2 regions of the Bacillus sp. ABR genome follow, and region 2 is predicted to be linked to the other one. Evidence: predicted binding sites of a transcription regulator. Region 2 holds the regulator's gene; the other holds the start of a gene.

Region 1 (3,419 bases), on a different contig from region 2:
GCTAAATACCCATGAAGGTTCATCGCACCAAGTCCGATTGACTTCATCGCTTTGTTCGCTTTTCGAACAGCTGGTGCATTGCGAATGTCTGTTGTTTCAGACACAAGCGTTAGTGAGTCTGTTGCAAGCTTAACCGTTTTTTCGATCGATTTGTTTTTCATGACATTCATGATATTTAAAGAACCGAGGTTACAAGAAATATCAAGACCGATTTCATCTTCTTGATCATAGTCCGTGTAAGAAGAAACCTCTGACGCCTGAAGCACTTCTGAGCAAAGGTTTGAGAATTTCACTCGTGAAATATGGTTCAAAGCATGCTCTCTGTTTACATTATCTTGGAACATGATATATGGATAGCCTGATTCTGAGCGTAGAACAGCCAATTTTTCAAGAAGCTTTCTCGGATTGACTTTTTCTTTTTTAACTTTCGGGTTTTCTACAAGCTCATCATACATTTCTTCCATGTCCATCTCATCAAGATGCTGTCCATATTCTTTATAGACGGTATGCGGATAGAAAGTGTAAGCTGTTTTATCTTCTCTAGCAAGCTCGATAAATTTATCCGGGATGACAACTCCAATGGACAGTGTTTTCACGCGAACATCTTCATCGGCAGAGATTTTTTTCGTATCTAAGAAATCATTGATATCTCTGTGGAAAATATTCAGGTAGGCACTGCCTGATCCTTGTCTTTGCCCCATTTGATCTGCATATCTGAATGCATTATCAAGAAGCTTCATCACGCCGACGACACCTTTTGTCGCGTTTTCTACATCTTTGATTGCTTCGCCTTTTGCACGAAGTTTTGACAGGTTCAAACTCACGCCGCCGCCTAATTTTGACAGCTGCATTGAAATATCAATCGCTCTTGAAATATCGTTTAGTGAGTCATTTACTTCAAGCAAGAAGCAGCTCACAAGCTCACCGCGTCTTTTACGTCCAGCGTTCAAGAAAGTTGGTGTACTTGGCTGGTACTCTTGATTGATCATCAGTTCTACAAACTCAAGTGCTTTTTCTTTATCCCCACCCGCAAAGAAAAGTGCTACAACTGAAATGCGGTCTTCATAGCGTTCAAGGATTTTCTTTTTATCATTTGTTTTCAGTGCATAGTCATTGTAAAACTTAAATGCACTCATAAATGATGGGAATCTAAATTTTTTGGCATACGCAGCTTCAAAGACTTCTTTAATATCTGCCATGCTGTATTGTCTTAAAAATTCTTCCTCATAGTAGTCGTTTTCTATTAAGTAATCAATCTTCTCTTCTAGATTGTGAAAAAAGACCGTGTTTTGATTAATGTAATCTACGAAATAACTATGTACAGCTTCTTTGTCCTTATCGAACTGAAACTTTCCTTCTTTTTGAATCATAATTTCGTTATTTAATTGTATCCACTTTGGAACCTGATTTTGTGACAATTCTTTCTACCTCCTGTGTAAACAATTCAACATCCCTTTTTGTTCCGCTTAGTTCAAAGGTGTGCAAAATAGGAACTTGATATTGTTTAGAAATCGTATCGGCGCTTTTTGCAAAATTATCTCCCCACACTTTGTTGCCACTCACCGCAACACCTAGTAAAAGGTGAGCATTTTTTTCTAAAAAAGACTGAGTGGTACTAGGGACTTGTCCAAATCCTGTCGTAAAGGTGACGAGAATAAACGGCGTATCCAAAAACTCTTCTCCAGTCAATTTTCGTTTGTCTGTAAAAGGGGTCTTGTCCAAAAAGCGTTGAACATTTCCTGTTTTTGAATCAAATACGATTTGAATCAATTCCATCACGACCTAGTTTTTAGTATTGTTGATCATTTCGCTATTCACTATATATAGTATACTATGTTTTTTCAAAACACAACATATAGATGTTCGAAACGAAAAAAATCAACCAACCCGGCCGAACCTTCATAGCCGAACTCGTACGTTCAAATAAATAGAGCAGAACAGGATCTAAAAATAGACTGCTCTACTCCCTATTCAACTGAAACCGAAATCTATCATAACACGAAAAAAAATCGCTTAGTAGACTAGACTTTTTGTTTTATTTTTTGTAGGCATCGCACTGTAAATCTTCTGACACTTCTGTAATTTCCACTTCAACACCTAACTCTTTTAGCACCGCTTCAAGCGCAGAGACGATTGAAGCTTCTCTCACTAATTCTTTCCCATTTACAGAAACACTCGTTCCATATTCGAAACAGGAATCGTCTTCACAAGTTTGTTCCCAATGATTAATTTTAATTTTATGTGTCATGAACTCATCCTTTTCTGTCTAGATGTCTGATGCATGATTATAGTGTAGCGGCTTCACATTCATTTGTAAATTTACGTGCTTACTCTTCATCATCAAGACCATCATCATATTCTTCGTCATCCCATTCATCTATGTATTTTGTTGTAACGAGAGTCAGTTCTCCCTCTTTTTCATCAAATCGGTACACATGTACTTGATCATCTTTCACAACAGCAAAGTGATTATTTTTTAGTGCAGCAGATGATGGTAAAACTCCATCTGCATTTTCATGAGAATGGTTATTCCAACTTTCTTGTCTCGTTTCAATGTTTGAGATAGCGCACGATCCAAACAAGACTACAATTCCAATCAAAAGGAGGATCACTCTAATCCTTCTTAATTCAAGCTCTGCATTTTCCATATGAATCCCCTCACCCTTCTAATATCCAATAAGGAATTATACGGAAAATTGGCAGAAAAGTTTCATTGCATACAAAATAGCCCCTCTGCACTGACAAAAAACGTAGCGGGTTCGGCCGGTTTATTCGCAGAGGCATGGGGCTATTCAATACAACCTATCCTATTCTAATTCCAGATTTACATTCTTTTGAGGTGCAAATGTAGAAATGGCGTGTTTATAAATAAGCTGCTGCTTTCCTTCTGTTTCAAGCAGCACCGTGAAATTGTCAAATCCCTTCACTTGACCGCGAAGCTGAAAGCCATTCAGTAAGAATACTGTGACAAATGTATTGTCTTTGCGGATCTGATTCAAAAACTGCTCCTGAATATTAATCGGTTTCATGTTTCGTCCTCCTTGATTCTGATAACTACAGTTTCGCTTTAAGTCCAAGCTTTCCTGCTATATATGCGAAAATTTCCTCTTTTTTGTCTGAAAAGTGGCAAGGCGGTGTCATATCAAACCAAGTGACCGCCATTTTATTACGGAACCACGTGAACTGACGCTTCGCATATCTACGGGAATTTTGCTTTAATTGCTGGATGGCTTCATCAAGTGAGCAGTCACCTTGAAAATAGGCATAAAGCTCTTTATAACCAATGGCTTGAACAGACTGACAATCCTTCAAGCCTGATTGATAAAGTGCTCTCACTTCTTCAATTAAGCCCTCATCTATCATCATATCAATTCTTTGATGAATGCGCTCGTACAAAAGCTCTCGATCCATTTTCAGCC
Region 2 (3,419 bases):
AAGAAGACGATCGTCCCTTTTCAAGAAATGAGAGAAAATCCCACTAAAAACACAGCTTGCAAAATGGGTCTAAACAAAGTATACTATTTTTCGTGAACTTCTTGTTCGCAGACTCATTCGGGTATACTTAAAGGGTTAGGACCTCTTAGGACTAACTTTCCCCCGTGGTATATGTCCGGTCCGGCTGCTTAGAACTTCACTCTTTCATTCTTGTTTAAAGGGGGGTCCATGATGGAAACAATCGGACGTCACGTTATCTCCGAGCTATGGGGATGCGACTGTGATAAACTGAACGACATGGATTTTATTGAAAAAACGTTTGTAAATGCAGCTTTGAAATCAGGAGCTGAGGTAAGAGAGGTTGCTTTTCACAAATTTGCACCTCAAGGAGTAAGTGGAGTTGTCATTATTTCTGAATCTCATCTGACAATTCACAGCTTTCCTGAACATGGTTATGCGAGCATAGATGTTTATACTTGCGGCGACCTAGATCCGAATATTGCAGCAGATCATATCGGAGATGAATTAGGTGCTGAAACAAGAGAAAACATCGAAATTCCTCGAGGCATGGGACCTGTACAAGTAAAACAGGCACAAGCCAAAGCACTGTAAACATAAAAAAGATTGCAATGGGAGCTGGCCAAAAGCATTAAATGCCTTTGTGTTATGCTCCTTTTTATATTTATTTGAGAAAAAATCCAACATTCCCCAGCTTGTCTATACTTTTGTTCTAGGAAAACAAAGGTTTTTTTTATAAAATAAAGAAAGAGGCATTATGGCAAAGGGGATACGTGTATGATTTTAAGACAAAATTTTAAACGGTTCATGTCAAACCATACAGAAACATCTGACGAGCATCCAGTGTCAGAACTGAAAAGCCATTACTACAAATCGACGAATGCACAAGTTTTTCAAGCGGTGGAAGCCATTCTTTCCCGAAACGATTCCTATCAAGTGACATCTGTTTCAGCAGAACGAGGTGAAATCAGCGCAAACATACGATTGCCGAAAAAAGCCTTTCTCGTGGCGACTGTCATTTCAATTCGTCCTTTTGAAACAGCTGTCGATTTTAATGTGACAACAGAAACGGCCCTGCCAACAGATTTCGGCTATAGTCAGAAGACCGTTCTGTCCCTTTATGATGAACTAGACAAACAACTTCCAAGAATAGATCGGAGCTGATGATATGAAATGTCCCACATGTCAGCACCTTGGCACAAGGGTGCTTGATTCAAGACCAGTAGATGAAGGGAAATCCATCCGTCGTAGAAGAGAGTGCGAAAGCTGCCAATATCGCTTTACGACGTTTGAAAAATTAGAAGAATTACCGCTGATTGTGGTGAAAAAAGAAGGAATTCGAGAAGAATTCAGCCGCGAAAAAATGCTGAGAGGACTTATCAAAGCGTGTGAAAAGCGTCCTGTCGCTTTAAAGCAGCTGGAGGATGTCTGCTTTAATATCGAAAAAGAACTGCGCAATCAAGGCATGTCAGAAGTGAAAAGCGAGCTTGTAGGTGAAATGGTGATGGACGAGCTGGCGAAAATTGATGAAGTGTCTTACGTTAGGTTTGCCTCGGTTTACCGGCAGTTTAAAGACATCAATGTCTTTATTGATGAATTAAAAGATCTATTAAAGAAAGAACGCTAAAAAGAGCTGGAGATTCTTCATGCTCTTTTTCCTGCGTAAAGCGTAAAACGCAAAAAGAGTGTACAATGGAAACAATCGCAATTCATGGGGAGGATCAGCAAATGACAGAGCATTGGAAGGAAGTGCTAGCCGTCGATCCGTATGTCGTCAAAAGCGCTTCATTGCTCGGTGACATCGATAGACAGCTCATCACTCTTTTATATCAGCCGCTTATTGGCATGTCCGCTTTCAGCTTATACATGACGCTTTGGGGAGAGCTGGAACAAAATCGTATGTGGGGAAAACCTGCACCTCATCGGCAGCTCATGGTCATGCTGCAGACGAATTTAAATGATATTTTTGAGGAACGTTTAAAGCTTGAAGCAATCGGCTTACTCCGCACATATGAACAGGAAACGGAAGAAGGCAGACTGTTTACATATGAGCTTGTACCGCCGCTAAGACCGGATGAATTTTTCCAAGATGGTATGCTGAATGTCCTGCTGTACCATCGTGTAGAGAAAGCAAAATATATGCAGCTTCGTGATTATTTCTCTTATCCAGGTGTTCCTGCAGAAGCAAAGAACATTTCACGGTCGTTTGAAGAAGTCTTTCACGTGTTGCAGCCAGGCGAACGCAAGATGACAGAAGAGATTCATCAGGCGACATCGCTTGATCAAGGCTATGAATATGTGACCGTTGGATCGAGTCAGCCGGCACCACTCTCAGACGAATCCTTCGATTTCGATCTATTGTTAGCGGGTATGTCTGACATGATGATTCCAAGAAAGGCTTTGACTAAGCAGGTAAAAGAAACAATTAAGAAGTTAGCTGTTGTATACGGCATCACCCCGCTTCAAATGCAAAATATTGTAGCAGGTGCATGCGGTTCGGATCAAATGATCTCAACAGAAGAGCTGAGAAAAGCAGCAAGAGACTGGTACCAAATTGAATACAGAGGCGAACAGCCAAAGCTGATTGATCAAAAACAGCCAAGACACTTGCGGCAAGATGCTTCAAAGACGCCGGCAGCGGATACTCCAGATGCAAAATTGATTGAAAAGCTGGATCATATTTCGCCTAGAGAGCTGCTAAAAGACATGGCAGATGGCATTGAGCCGACGTATGCCGACCTAAGAATTGTCGAAGATATCATGCTCGAGCAGCAGCTAGAGCCAGGTGTCATGAATGTTCTCATCTACTATACCTTACTCAAAACAGATATGAAGCTGTCGAAAACATACATGCAAAAAATCGCCGCTCATTGGGTAAGAAAGAAAATCAAAACCGTTGCTGCGGCGATGAAAATTGCCAAAGAAGAGAACAGACAAATGACAGAGTGGGCGCAGCAGAAAAAGCAGCGCAGCACATATGGTTCAGGAAAAGTCGTCAGGGAAGAGAAACTGCCTGACTGGATGAAAGAAACCGAAACGAAAGAACAGCCGGCAAAAGAGCAAACGGACAATCTGTCTACAGAAGACCTCGAACGAGAAAAAGAAAAACTGTTAGATCAGTTTAAAAATATGAAAAAGTACAATGCACATTAAGGTGAGGTGAGATGGGATGAAACCGATCGGTCGTTCATTTGAACAGCTAAAAGGACGAGTAGATTTTCGCGTGAGATACAATCAGATTAAAGAAAGTGTGTTATCTGATGAAGATGTGAAGGCCTTTTTACAGAAGCATCAAGAAGAAATACATGAAGACATGATCAATCGCAGCTTGAACCGGCTCTTTGAATATGTGCAGCAGTCGAAGGGTTGCTCTTACTGCTTAGATGACGAAAACGTCAATG

The links. Region 2 encodes NrdR, which represses ribonucleotide reductase genes. Its sites were predicted from a motif close to AACACNATATATNGTGTT; they were not measured.
Region 1: the regulator NrdR is predicted to act here: its motif matches at 1,814-1,831, upstream of nrdI (class Ib ribonucleoside-diphosphate reductase assembly flavoprotein NrdI).

What each region holds. Positions count from the first base shown of each region.
Region 1 covers NZ_JAOYSL010000003.1:161,247-164,665, forward strand. Annotated here, with positions in the region: gene nrdE (class 1b ribonucleoside-diphosphate reductase subunit alpha) at 1-1,418, opposite strand, end outside; gene nrdI (class Ib ribonucleoside-diphosphate reductase assembly flavoprotein NrdI) at 1,378-1,770, opposite strand; gene OIT90_RS10950 (hypothetical protein) at 2,036-2,248, opposite strand; gene OIT90_RS10955 (YmzC family protein) at 2,328-2,648, opposite strand; gene hfq (RNA chaperone Hfq) at 2,808-3,029, opposite strand; gene miaA (tRNA (adenosine(37)-N6)-dimethylallyltransferase MiaA) at 3,055-3,419, opposite strand, start outside.
Region 2 covers NZ_JAOYSL010000002.1:718,238-721,656, reverse strand. Annotated here, with positions in the region: gene speD (adenosylmethionine decarboxylase) at 232-612, shown strand; gene OIT90_RS09160 (hypothetical protein) at 796-1,182, shown strand; gene nrdR (transcriptional regulator NrdR) at 1,187-1,645, shown strand; gene dnaB (replicative helicase loading/DNA remodeling protein DnaB) at 1,747-3,171, shown strand; gene dnaI (primosomal protein DnaI) at 3,188-3,419, shown strand, end outside.